3 regions of the Streptococcus pneumoniae genome follow, and region 2 is predicted to be linked to each of the others. Evidence: predicted binding sites of a transcription regulator. Region 2 holds the regulator's gene; each other region holds the start of a gene.
The links. The regulator CtsR, encoded in region 2, represses protease genes until heat stress. The targets are predictions, from matches to a motif close to TTGGTCAAAAAAGGTCAAANA.

Region 1: the regulator CtsR is predicted to act here: its motif matches at 4,257-4,277, upstream of clpP (ATP-dependent Clp protease proteolytic subunit ClpP).
Region 3: the regulator CtsR is predicted to act here: its motif matches at 2,134-2,154, upstream of AT689_RS09720 (ATP-dependent Clp protease ATP-binding subunit).

What each region holds. Positions count from the first base shown of each region.
Region 1 covers NZ_LN831051.1:1,896,461-1,903,392, reverse strand. The annotation lists gene AT689_RS10105 (8-oxo-dGTP diphosphatase) at 1-184, opposite strand, end outside; gene AT689_RS10100 (BaiN/RdsA family NAD(P)/FAD-dependent oxidoreductase) at 204-1,379, opposite strand; gene AT689_RS10095 (DegV family protein) at 1,438-2,283, opposite strand; gene AT689_RS10090 (TetR/AcrR family transcriptional regulator) at 2,408-2,965, shown strand; gene AT689_RS10085 (deoxycytidylate deaminase) at 2,984-3,451, shown strand; gene upp (uracil phosphoribosyltransferase) at 3,540-4,169, shown strand; gene clpP (ATP-dependent Clp protease proteolytic subunit ClpP) at 4,343-4,933, shown strand; gene AT689_RS10070 (YlbG family protein) at 5,012-5,260, shown strand; gene AT689_RS10065 (ABC transporter substrate-binding protein) at 5,361-6,521, shown strand; gene AT689_RS10060 (branched-chain amino acid ABC transporter permease) at 6,789-6,932, shown strand, end outside.
Region 2 covers NZ_LN831051.1:535,514-542,445, reverse strand. The annotation lists gene AT689_RS02915 (ATP-dependent Clp protease ATP-binding subunit) at 1-2,037, opposite strand, end outside; gene AT689_RS02910 (CtsR family transcriptional regulator) at 2,039-2,497, opposite strand; gene AT689_RS02905 (ABC transporter ATP-binding protein) at 2,616-3,344, opposite strand; gene AT689_RS02900 (ABC transporter substrate-binding protein) at 3,344-4,351, opposite strand; gene AT689_RS02895 (ABC transporter permease) at 4,389-5,147, opposite strand; gene AT689_RS02890 (thiamine-binding protein) at 5,110-5,400, opposite strand; gene cbpD (choline binding-anchored murein hydrolase CbpD) at 5,656-6,932, opposite strand, start outside.
Region 3 covers NZ_LN831051.1:1,829,804-1,836,735, forward strand. The annotation lists gene AT689_RS09705 (amino acid ABC transporter ATP-binding protein) at 127-861, opposite strand; gene AT689_RS09710 (amino acid ABC transporter permease) at 861-1,544, opposite strand; gene AT689_RS09715 (YkuJ family protein) at 1,734-1,964, shown strand; gene AT689_RS09720 (ATP-dependent Clp protease ATP-binding subunit) at 2,193-4,451, shown strand; partial or broken gene AT689_RS12045 (IS630 family transposase) at 4,658-5,507, opposite strand; partial or broken gene AT689_RS09735 (NUDIX hydrolase) at 5,589-6,040, shown strand; gene AT689_RS09740 (DUF1827 family protein) at 6,205-6,504, shown strand; partial or broken gene AT689_RS12650 (IS3 family transposase) at 6,616-6,932, opposite strand, start outside.

The sequences.
Region 1 (6,932 bases), 750 kb from region 2:
TCAGACCAGTTTCTTCTTTCACTTCACGAATGACAGCATCGACAAAGGATTCGCCACGTTCAACATGACCACCAGGAAAAGTAATGCCAGACCAGTCGGGACTAACTCGGTCTTGGACCAGGACCTTATCTCCGTTTTTAATCATACACATGTTAACAAATTCGACTGCCTCTCTTCTGTTCATTCTTCACAACCTTTAATCTTTAATCATAATGCAGACTTCCCGCCACCCAGCCGGTACAGAGGGCAGAAGTGATGTTAAAGCCACCCGTGTGGGCATTGATATCCATAACTTCGCCTGCAAAGTGGAGACCAGGTACCAGCTTACTTTCAAGGGTTTTAGGATTGATTTCCTTGAGACTGACTCCACCCTTGGTAACAAAGGACTTTGCAAGGGACATTTTTCCAGTTACAGGAATTTTAAGTTCTTTAATGGACTGGACAAGTTGTTCTCGTTCCTTTTCAGTCAGTTGTTTGACTTTTTCAGGATATCCTTGTACAAAAAATTCGGCCAAGCGTTCTGGTAACAAGGTTTTTAAAGCGTTTTTCAAGGATTTTTCCCGATTTTCTTCTAGAAATGTAACCAAGTCCTTCTCAGAAAGTTGAGGCAAAACATCGAGTGAGAGAACCTCCCCACCTTTGACAAAGCTAGACATGCGTAGGGCAGCAGGACCTGACAAACCAAAGTGGGTAAAGAGTAAATCATGAGTGATGACATGCTTACCATAACTTAGGGTCACATCGTCCAGAGAAATCCCTTGTAAGGCTTTATGTGGAAAATCTGTTAATAAAGGACTTTCAGCAGCCTCAAGATCGGTGATGGTATGCTTAAAATGGCGAGCAATCTCGTGACCAAAACCAGTCGAACCAGTCGAAGGATAAGACTTACCACCTGTTGTGACAATGAGTTTCTCACAAGTGAAGGTTTGATCCGCTGACTTAAGGACAAACTGGTCATCTACTTTTTTAACAGAAACGATTTCTATTTGAGTAGCAACTTGACCACCTAGTTCGGTGATTTTCTTTTCCAAAGCTTCGATAATAGTCCGAGACTTGTCACTGGCTGGAAAGACGCGTCCGTGGTCTTCGACCTTAAGTTTAACACCATTTTCTGTAAAAAAGTTGATGATGTCATGATTATCGAACTGGGAGAAAACACTGTAAAGAAAGCGTCCGTTTCCAGGAATTCCAGCTAGCAGGTTGTCTAAGCTACCATTGTTGGTCACATTGCAACGTCCCCCACCAGTCCCAGCTAATTTTTTTCCAAGTTTCCGATTTTTTTCGATGAGGAGGGTTTTCTGTCCATAAAAGCTACTGGAAATAGTAGCCATCATACCAGCAGGTCCCCCACCGATGACAATAGTATCAAAATGTTTCATAGCTCTATTGTACCACAAAAAAACAAGAGATGATGGTCACCTCTTGTCAAGAATGCAATTAATCAATTTCATAGCCCATCAGCAAACCGCCCTCTTCTGCATAGAAACTGCAGAGACCAGAGGTTGGTAGAATTTTAATATCCGCTTGTGGGAAGGTTTCACGGATTCGCTCTGAGAGCTGTTGACAACATTTTTCGTTATTGCGTTGGGCCATGACAATACGGCCACCAGCATATCCAGCTTTTACTAACTCATCATAGGCAGCTTGAACTGATTTCTTTGATCCCCTTGCTTTTTGTAGCAATTCGAGAGTTCCAGTTTCACTAGCTTTTCCGACCATACGAATGTTGAGAAGGCCAACGACCGTACCGATAAGCTTGCTCAAACGGCCGTTCTTCACCAAGTTATCGACTTTGGCTAGGACAAAGAGCAACTTAGTTTTTTCTTGATAGGCGGTGATAGCTTCAACCACTTCTTCAAAAGACAAGCCTTGGTCAATCAAGTCATTCAATTTTTCTACGAGTAGGTCAACTTCACCACCAGCAGATAAACTATCAATCACATGAATCTTAGTGTCAGGATGGTCTTCCAGATAAATATTCTTTGCTAGTTGAGCACTATTGTGACTGCCAGAAAGGGTACCTGTGATGGTTACTAGGAAAATGTTTTCGGCACCTTCAAATGCTCGCAAATAGTCATCTGGGCTTGGACAAGCTGATTTTGAAGCTTCTGCAGTTGCATACATGGTTTCCATCATTTGGTCAATATCGAGACTGGCGTCATCAACAAAGACCTGATCAGCTACTTGAATGGTTAAGGGGACACTTACAAAGGTTGTGTTAATAGCTGGTGTTGGCAGTTGACGATAATCACAACCAGAGTCAGCAATAATCTTCCAAGTCATAGAAATTCTCCATCTTTGTCAGTTATACATTGACAAAGGTTCTGTCTTTTTTTACAATTATATCATGAAAACTCTTGAAACAAAAGCATCATCCGTCTGTTGTGACAAGTAGAAAGAAAATGTTATGTCTGAACGTAGAATCTCTGAAAAGTCTCTTGAAAATCTCAGAAAATCAAATCAAGAATCCAATTTATTAACCAGAGAAGCCATTGAAACAGCTCTCTTGCAACTCTTGGAAAAAAAGGAGCTGACCAAGATTAGTATTTCTGAATTGGTCAAACGTGCAGGTGTTTCGCGTGCGGCCTTTTATCGCAATTATGACTCCAAAGAGGAAATTTTAGAGAGCGTCTTTAAACGAACTGTCCACAATATTATGGAACAGCTGCATCATTACGATTTAAAGACAGACCTTTATTTGGTTTGGGTTCACCTTTTCCGGGAGGCCAGAAAGGAAGCTAGAGTAATTCAATTGGCCTTGGATTACCATCTGGAAAAAATCTTTGTCCAAGCCATGCAGGAATTTCTAGAAAAATACCATGGGAAATCAAAAGGTGTCAGCTCTTATCTTCATTCCTTCTGGAGCTCAGCCATCGTCTCTGTCCTTCTAAAATGGATCAAGGATGGCATGAAGGTACCAGCTGAAAAGATTGCAGATTTAGGTTTACCATTTTTTAAAAAATAGAGAAAAAGGAGAAAAGAGATGACTGAAAAAAGACTGGCCTGGGATGAGTATTTTGCAGCCCAAGCCCTACTAATTGCGAATCGTTCCACTTGTAAACGTGCTAAAGTGGGCGCGATTCTGGTAAAAGATAATAAGGTTATTTCCACTGGTTACAATGGTTCGGTGTCAGGGACTGAGCATTGTATTGATCACGAATGTTTGGTCATTGAAGGCCACTGTGTTCGCACCCTTCACGCTGAGGTCAATGCTATCCTTCAAGGTGCTGAGCGTGGTGTTCCCAAAGGCTTTACAGCCTATGTAACCCATTTTCCTTGTCTCAACTGTACAAAACAATTGCTTCAGGTCGGCTGCAAGCGCGTGGTTTATATCAACCAGTACCGAATGGACGACTACGCCCAATACCTTTATCAAGAAAAAGGGACAGAATTGACCCATTTACCACTTGAGACAGTACAGACAGCTCTTAAAGAGGCTGATCTAATGTAAAAATTATCAAAAATAAATGGTTTAGAAAGATTTTTAAACCGTTTTTTGGTATAATGAGAAGAATAAATTGAAAGAAGGAATTCCAAAAATGGGAAAAATTGAAGTTATTAATCACCCACTGATTCAACACAAATTGTCAATCTTGCGTCGTACAGATACTTCTACAAAAGCTTTTCGTGAGCTAGTAGATGAGATTGCAATGTTGATGGGGTATGAAGTACTTCGTGATCTTCCACTAGAAGATGTGGAAATCGAAACACCAATTACAAAAACAGTTCAAAAACAATTGGCAGGTAAGAAATTGGCCATCGTCCCAATCTTGCGTGCAGGTATCGGGATGGTTGATGGTCTCTTGAGCTTGGTTCCAGCTGCTAAAGTTGGCCACATCGGTATGTACCGTGATGAAGAAACACTTCAACCAGTTGAATACTTGGTGAAATTGCCTGAGGACATTGACCAACGTCAAATTTTTGTAGTAGACCCAATGTTGGCAACAGGTGGCTCAGCAATCTTGGCTGTTGATTCTCTTAAAAAACGTGGCGCATCAAATATCAAATTTGTCTGCCTTGTATCTGCTCCAGAGGGTGTAAAAGCCCTTCAAGAAGCTCATCCAGATGTAGAAATCTTTACAGCAGCCTTGGATGAACGTTTGAACGAACACGGTTATATCGTTCCAGGTCTTGGAGATGCTGGAGACCGCTTGTTCGGTACAAAATAAGATCGAAAAGAAGAATGACTTGGAAAAGTATTTCCAGTCACGAAAGGAGGTTGGGTTTTTGTTTCTGTCTAATGAAAGCAGAGCAAAAATTTGACCTTTTTTGACCAAGATATTATAATAGTCTTATCTTCAGTCATTTGACCAACAAAATTAAAACTCAAAAGGAGAAATGAATGATTCCTGTAGTTATTGAACAAACAAGCCGTGGAGAACGTTCTTACGATATTTACTCACGTCTTCTCAAAGACCGCATCATTATGCTGACAGGTCCGGTTGAAGACAATATGGCTAACTCTGTTATTGCCCAATTGCTTTTCTTGGATGCCCAAGATAGTACAAAAGATATTTACCTTTATGTCAATACACCAGGTGGTTCTGTTTCAGCTGGTTTGGCAATCGTAGATACCATGAACTTTATCAAGGCAGATGTCCAAACCATTGTTATGGGAATGGCTGCATCTATGGGGACTGTCATCGCATCAAGTGGAGCAAAAGGCAAACGTTTCATGCTTCCAAATGCTGAATACATGATTCACCAACCAATGGGCGGTACAGGTGGTGGTACCCAACAAACTGATATGAGTATCGCTGCAGAACACTTGCTCAAAACTCGTAATACCTTGGAAAAAATCTTGGCTGAAAATTCAGGTCAGTCAATGGAAAAAGTCCATGCAGATGCAGAACGTGATAACTGGATGAGCGCCCATGAAACACTTGAATATGGCTTTATTGATGAAATTATGGCCAACAATTCATTGAACTAATGATGATAGAAGGCAAACTCGACTGGGTTTGCTTTTTTTGGTATAATAGGGAGAGATTTCTTAGAAAGAGGATTTATCATGTTTGAAAAAGTCAATCGCTCTGGCTTGATTATCTATCTTTACTATAATCGTGATGCCAAAAAACTGCAGGATTATGGAGATATTACCTATCATTCCAAGAAACATCGTTACTTACAACTCTATGTTCCAACTCAAGAAGTGGAGCAATTGGTCGGACGCTTGAGCAAGGAAAAATTTATTAAAAAAGTTAGGGTTTGTCATATCCAAGAGTTGGAAACACCCTTTGTGGGCAATCTTTATCGATAGGAAAACGTTATCATCGAAAAAGTTCAAGGAAAACATTGACAATTTTCTGATAATTCGGTATATTCTTAACAGACTATTTAAGAAATAAGGAGACAAAAAGATGAAGAAAAAATTTGCCCTATCGTTTGTGGCGCTTGCAAGTGTAGCACTTCTTGCAGCCTGTGGAGAAGTGAAGTCTGGAGCAGTCAACACTGCTGGTAACTCAGTAGAGGAAAAGACAATTAAAATCGGGTTTAACTTTGAAGAATCAGGTTCTTTAGCTGCATACGGAACAGCTGAACAAAAAGGTGCCCAATTGGCTGTTGATGAAATCAATGCCGCAGGTGGTATCGATGGAAAACAAATCGAAGTAGTCGATAAAGATAATAAGTCTGAAACAGCTGAGGCTGCTTCAGTTACAACTAACCTTGTAACCCAATCTAAAGTATCAGCAGTCGTAGGACCTGCGACATCTGGTGCGACTGCAGCTGCGGTAGCGAACGCTACAAAAGCAGGTGTTCCATTGATCTCACCAAGTGCGACTCAAGATGGATTGACTAAAGGTCAAGATTACCTCTTTATTGGAACTTTCCAAGATAGCTTCCAAGGAAAAATTATCTCAAACTATGTTTCTGAAAAATTAAATGCTAAGAAAGTTGTTCTTTACACTGACAATGCCAGTGACTATGCTAAAGGGATTGCAAAATCTTTCCGCGAGTCATACAAGGGTGAAATCGTTGCAGATGAAACTTTCGTAGCAGGTGACACAGACTTCCAAGCAGCCCTTACAAAAATGAAAGGGAAAGACTTTGATGCTATCGTTGTTCCTGGTTACTATAATGAGGCTGGTAAGATTGTAAACCAAGCGCGTGGCATGGGAATTGACAAACCAATCGTTGGTGGTGATGGATTCAACGGTGAGGAGTTTGTACAACAAGCAACTGCTGAAAAAGCATCAAACATCTACTTTATCTCAGGCTTCTCAACTACTGTAGAAGTTTCAGCTAAAGCTAAAGCCTTCCTTGACGCTTACCGTGCTAAGTACAATGAAGAGCCTTCAACATTTGCAGCCTTGGCTTATGATTCAGTTCACCTTGTAGCAAACGCAGCAAAAGGTGCTAAAAATTCAGGTGAAATCAAGGATAACCTTGCTAAAACAAAAGATTTTGAAGGTGTAACTGGTCAAACAAGCTTCGATGCAGACCACAACACAGTCAAAACTGCTTACATGATGACCATGAACAATGGTAAAGTTGAAGTAGCAGAAGTTGTAAAACCATAATAGAAAAATGTTGAAATAGGGAATGAGCCTTTGACTCACTCCCTGTTTCGATATTTAATACTCTTCGAAAATCTCTTCAAACTGCGTCAACGTCGCCTTGGATTATATATGTGACTGACTTCGTCAGTCTTATCTACAACCTCAAAGCAGTGCTTTGAGCAACCTGCGGCTAGTTTCCTAGTTTGCTCTTTGATTTTCATTGAGTATAAGAACCTATCAAAAAGTGAGGGAAACCCCTCGGAATTATAAATAGAAAGAGTGAATCTTATGCTCCAACAACTCGTAAATGGTTTGATTCTAGGTAGTGTTTACGCGCTGTTAGCCCTAGGATATACCATGGTTTACGGAATTATCAAGCTCATCAACTTCGCCCATGGTGATATTTATATGATGGGAGCCTTTATCGGTTAT
Region 2 (6,932 bases):
AGCCCCAAAACCAACAGTCTTATCATCACGAAGGGCAGTCGCACCTAGGTTCGATGTCATAATGATAATGGTATTTGAAAAATCGACCTTGCGTCCCTTGCTATCTGTCAAAACACCGTCATCCAGAACTTGCAAGAGAACATTAAAGATATCTGGGTGGGCCTTCTCTACCTCATCAAAGAGGAGAACGGAATAGGGTTTATTGCGAACCTTCTCTGTCAACTCTCCACCTTCTTCGTAACCCACATAGCCTGGAGGAGCTCCATTTAGACGGCTGGCTGCGAATTTCTCCATATACTCACTCATATCAAAGCGGATAAGGGCTGATTCGTCATCAAAGAGAACTTCTGCCAAAGCCTTGGCCAACTCGGTCTTACCGACACCTGTGGGTCCTAGGAACATAAAGGAACCGATCGGACGCTTGTGACTGCGAATTCCTGACTGATTACGGCGAATCGCACGACTAATGCTTGAAACAGCTTGATCTTGACCGATGACACGTTTATGGAGTTCTGCTTCAAGATTTAGATACTTCTTAGCATCCGTTTGAGTCAGTTTTTGAACTGGGATTCCTGACAAGCGACTCAAGGTGGTCAAAATATCAGACTCTGTCACCAAGTCTTTGTAGACAGGTACTTCCTCTTCTTTTGCGATTAGCTGGGCTGCCTGTTTCCACTTGCCATCCATCAGGGCCTTATCAGCTGGACTCAAATCTGAATCGTCTGCTTTTACATACTTTACCTTATTTTGCACTGTTGCTGCTGCTTCGTCCAAGAGGTCGATAGCAGAGTCTGGCAAGTGACGACTGGTTAAATAACGATGAGCCATCTTAACCGCTGTTTCAACCGCTTCATCTGTGATTTGTACACGGTGATGTTTCTCATAAGTCGCCTTCAAACCTTGTAAAATAGTCATACTATCTGCCACACTTGGTTCTTCAATCGTCACTTTAGCGAAACGACGAGAAAGAGCCGCATCTTTTTCGATATGTTTTTGATATTCTTCCTGAGTGGTGGCACCAACCGTTCTCAAAGTTCCACGCGCCAAGGCTGGTTTCAAGATATTGGCCGCATCCAGAGTCGAATCAATCCCGCTACCAGAACCCATGATGGTGTGGAGTTCATCGATAAAGAGGATGACTTGGCCATCTTCTTCAATATCCTTGATGATATTATTCATGCGTTCTTCAAAGTCACCACGGAAGCGTGTCCCTGCAACGACATTCATCAAATCAAGTTCTAACACGCGCATCTTAGCCATTTCCGCAGGCACGTCACCACTAGCAATACGCTGAGCAAGACCAAGCGCCAGAGCTGTTTTCCCGACACCAGCATCCCCAACCAAGACAGGGTTGTTCTTAGTCTTCCGGCTCAAGATTTGAATCATACGTGAGATTTCCTTGTCCCGACCGATGACTGGTTCTAACTTGCCAGAACACGCTTGCTCTGTCAAATCATGCGTATAGTCCTCGAGACCACCACTAGGAGTCTGCGGCATGCCCATCATATTGGCCATAGAATTTTGCTTGTCAGCTACTGTACGATGGCGTTGGCGTAAAGCCTTGAGATCTTCACGAGTCCAGCCTGCCCGTTCTTCTAAATTTCGACGAAGAGCAGCAATCTTGACCTGATCTTTCTTGTCTTCATAAGAAAAACCAGCCCTCTCCAAGATACGAGTCGCCAAGGCATTGCCATCATGCAAAATCGCATAGAGGACGTGCTCTGTCCCTAGCACCTTAGCATGGACCACTGACGCTACATACTCTGCTTCGTCAAAAAGAATCTGCAAACGACGGGAGAACGGCAATTCCGTAAAAGTTTCATCCTGGCTATAGTCCGTTTCAGTCAGTTCCAAAGCCACCTCTTCTAAACGGTCCAGCTCATACGGATAATCATTTAAAGTTGCCCCTGCTACACTATAACTGTGATTAGACATGGCAATCAACAAGTGCCAAGACTCTAGATAACGAGCTCCAAAATGTCCAGCAACCATGTAGGCACTTTCGATACATTCATTCAATGCTTTTGAATAGTTCATCTTACTTCCCTTTTCTATCTACCTCTTGTATGATCTGACGTAGCATGTTTGCTCGAACAACTGGAGCTTCTTCTCCTAAAACGCGATCCAAAGCTACTGATTCTAGCAAATTCATCTCCTGCTTGGTCATCAATTCCTGCTCAACCAAAAGCTGGAGAATATCCTCATAAATTTCTTGACTGACTCGCTCACCAATCGAGTAAAGCAGCTCCCGGAGCATTTCATGATGACTAGAAAACTCAATTCGTCCTATACGAATGTAGCCTCCACCACCACGCTTACTTTCAACCAAGTAGCCTCTACTTTCCGTAAAGCGTGTCTTGATCACGTAGTTAATCTGACTAGGAACAACCTGAAAGGTATCTGCCAACTGACTCCGTTGCAACTCCACGATACCAGATTGATCTAAAATCGCCTTGATGTAGGCCTCAATATGATCCGATGTATTTTTAAATCTCATAACAAACCCACCTCTCTCTTTAAACCTTGACCTTGTTTGACTATTATACCGAAATTTTCTCATTTTTAAAAGAAAAAGGGCGCTGGTAAAGGATAATCTTCACCAACTCCCTATTTTTCTACTTATCTAAGCCTAATTCTGCCAAGATTTGACGTTTGTAGGCAATCTTTTGGACTTCCTTGTCCTCATCTTCAGACCAATCTAGTTTAATTTCTGAAACAATCTGCCCAGGGCGATTTTTCAAGATATAGATGCGGTCGCTGAGATTGAGGGCCTCCTCAATACTATGCGTGATGATCAGGGTTGTTAGCTGCAACTGCTTGTGAATCTCAAGATACCAAGCGTGGAGTTCCATCTTTGTCATCTCATCCAAGGCGCTAAAGGCCTCATCTAAGAGAAAGAGCTTGTGCCCAAAAAGGTAGGTCCGGAGTAAGGCTACACGCTGGCGCATCCCACCGCTAAGTTCATGAGGATACTTGTCTCTTACAGCTGTCAGCTGGAAGGTCGCAAGAATTTTATCCGCTCGGGAAATAGCTTCTGCCTTATCCACCTTTTGAATCAAGAGGGGCAGAATGATATTTCCAAGCACCGTCTTGTGCTCCAAGAGCAGATCCTTTTGCAACATATAACTCACGCGCCCCTTGGGATTTTCTTCACCATCAAGGACAATTCTCCCTGACTGAACTTCTAAAATCCCAGCGATTAGATTAAAGAGGGTGGTCTTTCCAACACCACTTGGGCCTAGGATGGAAACCACTTCGCCTGAAGTCACCTGTAGGTTGATATCCTCTAAAATCCTCTCCTGACCATAGGCATAACTGACGTGCTCTAGTCTAATTTCTGTCATTATTTCACAAATTCGTTGGTGAAGCCTTTGTCTGTCAAGTCTTCTTTAAGGATACCATTTTCTTTATCCCATTTATAGAAAGCATTCCAGCGAGCTGCGTCAAATTGACCCCATTTTTCCTTGTCGCTTGCGTATTCTTTTGACAAGTATTTTTGAGATTCGATGACAAAGTCACGTTTTTCCTTGAGTTCAGGTGCATTCTTGATGAGAATATCTGCAGCTTCTTCTGGATGTTCCATGGCATATTGGTAGCCTTTTTTGATGGCTTGGATGACTTTGCGAGCTTCTTCTTTGTTATCTTTCAGATAGTCGTTGTTTGCGATGATAACTGGTGAATAGTAGTCAAACTCCTTGACATAGTCTTTCAAGTACATGAAGTTAGCATCTACACCTTGAGATTTAGCAAGGATACCATCCCAACCGTAGTAAATCCAAGCAGTATCAAAGACGCCATTGGCAATCGGTGTGATTGAGTTTGAGTCGTTATTTGGTACTTTTTCAACCTTCTCAAAGTCTCCACCTTGAGATTCTACCAAGGTTTTCAACATAGCAAGTTCAGTTGGGTCATTCCATGTCCCATATTTCTTACCAACCAAGTCTTTTGGACTGCTTACATTATCAGATTTACGAGAGATGATTCCTGATGTATTGTGTTCAACAATAGCTGCAACGGCAGTGATTCCTGCTCCTTTTTCCAATTTCTTAGCCATGTAGTCTTGGAAATACACTGCAAATGGTGCCTTTCCGTTGATAACCAAGTCAGAAGAACTTTCTTCTGGTGGCAATTTCAAATCAACATCCACTCCAGCTTCTTTGAAATAACCTTTTTCCTTGGCAACATAAAGCCCTGTGTGGTTGGTATTTGGTGTCCAGTCTAGGATAAAGTCAACCTTCTTAAGTTCTGCCTCTTTGTTGTCTTTAGAAGCAGTTCCTTGACCACAGGCCACAAGCACAACAGCTACAAGAGCTGTTACAAGCGTTAAAAACACTTTCCATGTTTTCTTCATTTTGATTTCCTCTTTTCTTTTTCAAAAACGCTCTATTTTAAGTACGTTTCCATTTAATCACATATTTTTCACTGATATCGACCAGCTTCATACCCAAAAGACTGATAATCGACACCAGAATAATAATGGCAAACATGGTATCATACTGAAACAGTTTTTTAGACTGAATCATATAAACACCAAGACCTTCAAAACCTCCCAACCACTCAGATACCACAGTTGTGATAAAGGCGTAGGAGACACTGACCCTCAGACCTGCATAAAAGTAAGGCAGGCTAACCGGGATTTTAAAATGCCACAGGATTTGCCAAGGGTTTGCTCGCATCAGACTAAACAAAGTCAGCATATCCTTGTCACAATGCCTAAAACCGTCCAAAATACTAACGATGATGGGAAAGGTTGTTGTTAAGATAATCAAGACAATCTTGGGCAAAATCCCATAACCCAGCCACAAGACCAGGATAGGAGCTATGGCAATGGTCGGAATGGTCTGAATGACCACCATCATAGGGTAAATCAGGTCATTGAGCCAAGTCAAACTATCCATGAGCACAGCCATAAGACAGGCAATCAAAACTCCCAAAATCAGCCCCAGTAAAGCCACTCTCAAGGTCGCCCAGCTATGGTGCCAGAGAAATTCTCTGTCACGAACAAAGGGCTGGAGAATTTCAAGAGGTGTCGGCAGGATAAACTTGGGGAGAAGTTTAAGAAAACCTGCTAACTGCCAGATTGACAATACTCCGAGAAAGCCCAATAGACTAATGTGTCGTCTCAGTATACTTTTCAAGTTTCTCATCAATACTTAAAATCTCTCCTACATTTATTTTGACATTGGCAAAGACATTGTCTGCCTCCTGCACTGCCACTTCCAGCGCTTCTTTTAGAATGCGCATAAGCTCATCAAACTCCCCTTCCAAGACCGTTTCAAATGGTGTCACTACCATCGTCACTTCTTGAGTTTGCAGATAAGCAATGACCTGATCAATAACAGCTATCCGATCAATCCCCTGTGCTAGGGGTAAAACTTGCAAGGCAATGCTTGCTTTCATAAGAACCTCCTCTTCTCGTTTTCCTTTTAAAAAAAAGAAAAACCTTTACCATACATGGAAAAGGTGCAAAATTAGACTAAGTATCGTTCCCTCCGCTGGCATTACCCAGATCAGGTGCGGTCGAAGTTTAACACTTCCTCTCAGACTGTACACAGACTCCCATATATTATATGTATATATGATAGCGCAAAATAAGAAAAATGTCAAGGAAACTGCTTACAGAAAAGAGCAGGAAATTTCTCCTACTCCAATTTTCTATACTCGTTCTCCATCACTGTTTACTCTGTAGCCATCCACCGTCGTATTAATAGCTAAGGCGCCTGAAGAGTAAGAATAATACCACTTACCAGAGACCTGGTACCAGCCTGTTTTCATTGCCCCTGAACTACCCAGATAATACCACGAGCCATTCTCCTTTAACCATCCTGTCTGCATTTCACCAGATAATTTCAAATAATACCAGCTAGAACCGTCTTTCAGCCATCCTGTTGATTTAGAACCATTTGATTTGAAATGATACCAACTACCATTTATTTTCTTCCAACCGACAGTTGAACTATTATTGGATCCATAGCTAGAGATATTTCCTGATTGATTCTGATAATTTTGTGAAGAAGTCACTCCCTCTAGCTGTATATAGCGACGACTTCCGTTATAAGCCGTATAACTCAACCACTTATAGCCGTCTTTTTCAAGTATCTGATCATAATGAACCTTCTCTCCAGGATAATAGTAATCAATCACAGTTGCACTAACTAGGGGTTCAGTTTTAATAGCAGACTTGATCTTAAAATAATGAGTTCCTCCTGTTGAAGAAAGAACAGAATTACCTAGAGGATTTTTATTCACAGCCTCCAATTGAACATAACGATAGCTTCCATTATAGGCAGTATAACTCAACCACTTATAGCCGTCTTTTTCAAGTATCTGATCATAATGAACCTTCTCCCCAGGATAATAGTAATCAATCACAGTTGCACTAACTAGGGGTTCAGTTTTAATAGCAGACTTGGTCTTAAAATAATGAGTTCCGCCTGTTGAAGCTGAGGATTGACTATTCCCAACACTGCCACTATCCAAATCTTTAAAATGAATAAATCCTGTCATCGTGTTTGCTTTTATAACTCGTTTATTATAGGATTCTGTATAACCATAGTTATATTCCTCAATCTCAATCTGATCTCCCATTACATTTGACACCCAGGCAACATGACCATAAGTTCCTGCAGTAGACCAAGTAATGGAACCAATCGTCGGTGTATTATCTACACGATAACCTTCCCGACGAGCACGATGTCCCCATTCATTCGCATTTCCATAAGCTGCCGGAATTTCAAAACCATTGACATTACTCAAACGAAAGGCTACAAAAGAAGTACACTGACGAGAATACATGCGCCACTGATCAATCTCCTGGCTCCCATTTTTATAATAAGCAGGATAATCATCCCCACGCGCAATCGATCCATTTCCTCTGGAATAGGCATAGACACTATCACCAGCTGCTAGCATCAATCCTACTACTAAAAAAG
Region 3 (6,932 bases), 820 kb from region 2:
TCCATTATACCAAAAACTGCTAGTGCCCTCTAACACTTCTTTCCTAGGTTATCCTATAGTTTCAAACTATAAGAAAAAGCTCTGGTTGAACTTTTCACTAATCTTGTCTTGAAATTTTAAAATAGATTATAAAACCTTACTCAAGAAATCTTTAGTCCGTTGTTCTTGGGTTTGTTCAAAAATCTGCTCAGGTGTCCCATCTTCAACAACCACACCGTCTGCCATAAAGATAACACGATCTGCCACCTCACGGGCAAATCCCATCTCATGTGTTACGATAACCATAGTCATCCCTGACTTGGCAAGGTCTTGCATAACAGCCAATACCTCACCTACCATTTCAGGATCCAAGGCTGAAGTTGGTTCGTCAAAGAGCAAAACATCTGGTTCCATAGCCAACCCACGCGCGATGGCAATCCGTTGTTGCTGCCCACCCGACAGACTCTGTGGATAAGCGTCTGCCTTATCTGGCAAACCAACTTTTTCCAAAAGCTCTTGGGCTCTCTTCTCAGCAACTTCCCTGCTTTCACCTTTGGTCTTGATAGGTGACAAGGTAATATTTTCAATCACAGTCATATTAGGAAAGAGGTTAAATTGTTGGAAAACCATGCCCATCTTCTCACGCATGGCAAACAAGTCATTCTTCTTGTCCGTAATATCGACTCCCTCAAAGATAACCTTCCCCTTGGTTGCTTCCTCCAACAAATTCATAGAGCGAAGCAAGGTAGATTTCCCACTCCCTGAAGGACCGATGATAACGACAACTTCTCCTCTTTTAATCTCGAGGTTGATTCCCTTCAATACTTCATTCTTTCCAAAAGATTTATGTAAATTTTCAATTTTTATCAAGGTTTCTGTCATTATTTCTTATCTCCTTGTCCCATATGTTTTTCAAAAGCTTTCAAGGCTACTGTCAGAATAGAGGTCATAATCAAGTAATAAAATGCTGCAAATAAAAGCGGTGTTAAAGGTAGATAGGTTGTTGTAGAAACTGTTGTAGCCCCATTCCACAACTCCATGACCCCAATAGCTGATAAGAGGGAGCTGTCCTTGATAATGGTGATAAATTCGTTCCCCAATGCTGGCAAGATATTTTTGATTGCTTGTGGCAAAATCACATAACGCATCGCATTTTTAGGACGAATCCCTAGCGAATAAGCCGCCTCTAGCTGACCTTTTGGAACCGCATTGATTCCGGCACGAACAGTCTCCGAAACATAAGCACCACTATTCATAGAGATAATCAAAATCCCTGGAATCAGACGCGAAAAATCAACACCTAAAATTCCAATCTGAATAGTCGGAGCATTGATATGCATAAGAGCAAAGGCAATCATAATTTGAACCATCATCGGTGTCCCACGGAAAATCCAAACGTACAAGTTGGCCAACCAAACAAGCGGTTTAAACTTTGAACGTTGCCCAAAAGCCAAGACAACACCCAAAATAGTTCCCAAAAAGATAACACAGATAGAAATAAGAATCGTCACAACAGCCCCATAGTTAAAATAAGGTAAATACTTAGGTAAAAAAGAAAAATTCATAGTCACACTGCTTTCTAAAATAGAATACTGTATGATTATAACATGTTTTGAATTAAAATTTAAATTTTTTATCCAATTTATTTAAAAATCTTTAAACTAGCAGAATTAGCGAGAAATCTTAGTTTTTTCTAGTCAAGTTGGCCTCCTTTATGGTAAAATAGTAACGATAAGAAATGAAGGAGAATCAAAATGGAATCACATTTGGTTAGAATCATCAACCGCCTTGAAGCAATGGCAAACGATGGCGGAAATTTAAAACGTAATTTTGAACGCGAAGGAGTTGTTGTTGCAGAAGTTGCGTACAGCCACGACGAAGAAAACGGCCCAATCTTTACCCTTCGTGACGTAGAAGATCGCGAAACGTATACGTTTGATAGCATTGACTTAATCGCAATGGAAATTTACGAACTTCTCTACTAATCTAAAACAAGCTGGGATTGTCCCTGCATGTCTAAGTAAAATCCTTTTTGTCTCACAAATAGGATTTTTTTATAGTCCAAATTCACAAAAATTTTCATTGTAACAACTTCTCAAAGCTTCAATCTTTTTACTTGCTTTACACCCCAATCCTGTTATAATGAGAGTATAGAATTTGACTATTTTTGACCTTTAAACAAGTCAGGCTAAAGAAAGAAATGAGGTAGATGTATGCTTTGTCAAAACTGTAAAATTAACGACTCAACAATTCATCTTTACACCAATCTCAATGGAAAACAAAAACAAATTGACCTCTGTCAAAACTGCTATAAGATTATCAAAACAGATCCTAACAATAGCCTCTTCAAAGGTATGACGGATCTGAACAATCGTGACTTCGATCCCTTTGGTGATTTCTTCAATGATCTAAACAATTTCAGACCTTCTAGCAATACTCCTCCTATTCCCCCAACCCAATCAGGTGGAGGTTACGGTGGAAACGGCGGTTATGGTTCCCAAAATCGTGGATCTGCTCAAACTCCGCCACCTAGCCAAGAAAAAGGCCTGCTGGAAGAATTTGGTATTAATGTAACTGAAATTGCCCGTCGTGGAGACATTGACCCCGTTATTGGGCGCGACGATGAGATTATCCGTGTCATCGAGATTCTCAATCGTAGAACGAAGAATAATCCTGTCCTTATCGGTGAACCTGGTGTCGGAAAAACGGCCGTTGTCGAAGGTCTAGCTCAGAAAATTGTCGATGGCGATGTGCCACATAAACTCCAAGGTAAACAAGTCATCCGTCTGGATGTGGTTAGCTTAGTTCAAGGAACGGGGATTCGAGGACAATTTGAAGAACGCATGCAAAAACTCATGGAAGAAATTCGCAAACGTGAAGACATCATCCTCTTTATCGATGAAATCCATGAAATTGTTGGTGCTGGTTCTGCGAGTGATGGTAATATGGACGCAGGAAATATCCTCAAGCCAGCCCTTGCTCGTGGAGAACTGCAACTAGTCGGTGCTACTACCCTCAATGAATACCGTATCATTGAAAAGGATGCTGCCCTCGAGCGTCGTATGCAGCCTGTTAAAGTCGATGAACCAACGGTGGATGAAACAATCACTATTCTCAAAGGGATTCAAAAGAAATACGAAGATTACCACCACGTTCAATATACCGATGCTGCGATTGAAGCAGCTGCAACTCTTTCCAATCGCTACATCCAAGATCGCTTCTTGCCTGACAAGGCCATTGACCTCCTAGATGAAGCTGGTTCTAAGATGAACTTGACCTTGAATTTTGTGGATCCTAAAGTAATTGATCAGCGCTTGATTGAGGCTGAAAATCTCAAGTCTCAAGCTACACGAGAAGAAGATTTTGAGAAGGCGGCCTACTTCCGCGACCAGATTGCCAAGTATAAGGAAATGCAAAAGAAAAAGATCACAGACCAGGATACTCCTATCATCAGCGAGAAAACTATTGAGCACATTATCGAGCAGAAAACCAATATCCCTGTTGGTGATTTGAAAGAGAAAGAACAATCTCAACTCATCCATCTAGCCGAAGATCTCAAGTCTCATGTTATTGGCCAAGATGATGCAGTCGATAAGATTGCCAAGGCTATTCGCCGTAATCGTGTCGGACTTGGTACCCCTAACCGCCCAATCGGAAGCTTCCTCTTCGTTGGGCCAACTGGTGTCGGTAAGACAGAACTTTCCAAACAACTGGCTATCGAACTTTTTGGTTCTGCTGATAGTATGATTCGCTTTGATATGAGTGAATACATGGAAAAACATAGTGTGGCTAAGTTGGTCGGCGCTCCTCCAGGTTATGTTGGCTATGATGAGGCTGGTCAATTAACTGAAAAAGTTCGCCACAATCCATATTCTCTCATCCTTCTCGATGAAGTGGAAAAAGCTCACCCAGATGTTATGCACATGTTTCTTCAAGTCTTGGACGATGGTCGTTTGACAGACGGGCAAGGACGCACCGTTAGCTTCAAGGATGCCATCATTATCATGACCTCAAATGCAGGTACAGGAAAGACCGAAGCTAGCGTTGGATTTGGTGCTGCTAGAGAAGGACGTACCAATTCTGTCCTCGGTGAACTCGGTAACTTCTTTAGCCCAGAGTTTATGAACCGTTTTGATGGCATTATCGAATTTAAGGCTCTCAGCAAGGATAACCTCCTTCAGATTGTCGAGCTCATGCTAGCAGATGTTAACAAGCGCCTCTCTAGCAACAACATTCGTTTGGATGTAACTGACAAGGTCAAGGAAAAGTTGGTTGACCTAGGTTATGATCCAAAAATGGGAGCACGCCCACTTCGTCGGACTATTCAAGACTATATTGAGGACACAATCACTGACTACTACCTTGAAAATCCAAGCGAAAAAGATCTCAAAGCAGTTATGACTAGCAAGGGAAACATTCAGATTAAATCTGCCAAAAAAGCTGAAGTTAAAAGTTCTGAAAAAGAAAAATAAATCCTATAGAAAAGGAGTAGAAAATGAAATTTTTCTGCTTCTTTTTTTACTAAAATAACTGTAATTTCTTGACAGCTTGCCCTTTGTCCATTATGATATATAGTAGACTGAATCTGAAATAGTACGAAACAATTGCTAAAACATTTATAGAAATTAATTTTACTTTCCCAATCGATTTGTTCTCATCTTATTTCAATCTGCTATAGTCAATTGAAACAAGAGCAGGACAAAAGAGCCTCGTAAAAGGTATTGCAACAACTTGGTAATACCTTTTTGAGGTGCTTTTTGATATGAGCCCATGTTTTCTCAATAGGATTGTACTCAGGTGAGTAGGGAGGAAGAGGTAAAAGTTTATGCCCAAACTCCTCGCATAAAAGTTCTAACTTACCCATTCTATGGAATCTTGCATTATCCATAATAATAACCGATGGTGTGGTTAATGTTGGTAAGAGAAACTTCTGAAACCATGCTTCAAAAAAGTCGCTCGTCATCATCTCTTCGTAAGTCATTGGAGCGATTAACTCACCATTTGTTAGACCTGCAACCAAAGAAATCCTCTGATATCTTCTTCCAGATACTTTGCCTCTTCTTAACTGACCTTTTAATGAGCGACCATATTCTCGATAAAAATAAGTATCGAATCCTGTTTCATCAATCTAAACAGGTGCTAGGTGCTTTAAACTATTAAAATTCTTAAGAAATAAGGCTACTTTTTCTGGGTCTTGTTCATAGTAGGTGTGGTTCTTTTTTTTCGAGTGTAGCCCATAGCTTTGAGCGCATAGTGATGGTAGTTGGATGACAGCCAAATTCAGAAGCTATTTCAGTCAAATAAGCATCTGGATTGTCAGTAAGATAGTTTTTAAGTCTATCTCTATCAACTTTTCTTGGTTTTGTTCCTTTTACTTGGTGGTTTAGCTCTCCTGTTTTCTCTTTTAGCTTTAACCAGCCATAAATGGTATTACGTGAGATTTGGAAAACGTGTGATGCTTCTGTTATACTACCTGTTCGCTCACAATAAGAGAGAACTTTTTTACGAAAATCTATTGAATATGCCATAAGAAGATTATACCACATTGTGTACTATTTTTGGTTCATTTCACTATAATAATAACGATACTAGATAATGAGGAAAATGCAATGGCAAACCCAACTTTCGGAGAAAAAAAGCGAATACAGACTATATTGCTCGCTATGGCGTATATGCAGTTATCCCTAATCCTGAACAAAAACAAATTGTTCTTGTTCAAGAACCAAATGGTGCTTGGTTCCTACCATGTGGAGAAATTGAAGCAGGTGAAAATCATCAGGAAGCCCTAAAGCGTGAGTTGATTGAAGAGCTTGGTTTCACAGCAGAAATTGGTACCTATTACGGACAAGCTGACGAATATTTCTATTCTCGTCATCGTGATACCTACTACTACAATCCTGCCTACCTCTATGAAGCAACTTCTTTCAAAGAAGTACAAAAGCCACTAGAAAACTTTAATCATATTGCCTGGTTCCCTATTGACGAGGCTATCCAAAACCTTAAACGTGGTAGCCATAAATGGGCCATTGAATCTTGGAAAAAACAGCATAAGATTGACTAATACTCTTCGAAAATAAAATTTAAACCACGTCAGCGTCGCCTTACCGTACTCAAGTATAGCCTGCGGCTAGCTTCCTAGTTTGCTCTTTGATTTTCATTGAGTATAAATCAAGCGACTTTATTCAAAAAGTGCTATAATAGAATTAGAAAATCGGAGGAAATATTATGAAGCTTATCAATACGACAAACTCACACTCGCAACTTGTAAAAAGTCAGCTAGAAAGTACCGATGCAACCCTTGTTGAGGTTTATTCTGCAGGGAATACAGATGTTATTTTTACCCAAGCTCCGCTTCACTATGAAATCCTCATCTCAAACAAACACCGTGCTATTCGTGAGCCTGAAATCGAAACCATTCAAGAATTTTTCTTGAAACGTAAAATTGATAAGACCTCTGTTGATGAAGCCAATATCAAGACACTCTACTCAGAGAAATTAATTGGAATTTCAATCCCAATCAAGTAAGAAAATTGAGTAAAAACTCGATTTGAGAGAAAGTCCAATAAGTCTTTCCATAATAAAACGCATAGTAGCAGGTGCCGAAATGAACTGCACCCCAAAAGTTAGACAATTAATTTATCCGAAGGATTTAGTTCTGTATTGCACAGGGCTAAGTCCTTTTAGTTTTACCTTAATTCTCTTGTTGTTGTAATAATCAATATAGTCTATAATGGCTTGTTCCAATTGATTAAGTGATTTAAATGTTTTCTCATAGCCATAAAACATTTCGGATTTTAAAATGCCAAAGAAAGATTCCATCATACCGTTGTCTTGGCTGTTTCCCTTGCGTGACATGGATGCTTGAATTCCCTTACTCTCTAGGAACCGATGATAAGAATCGTGTTGGTATTGACAGCCTTGGTCACTATGGAGAATCGTATTCTCATAGTGCT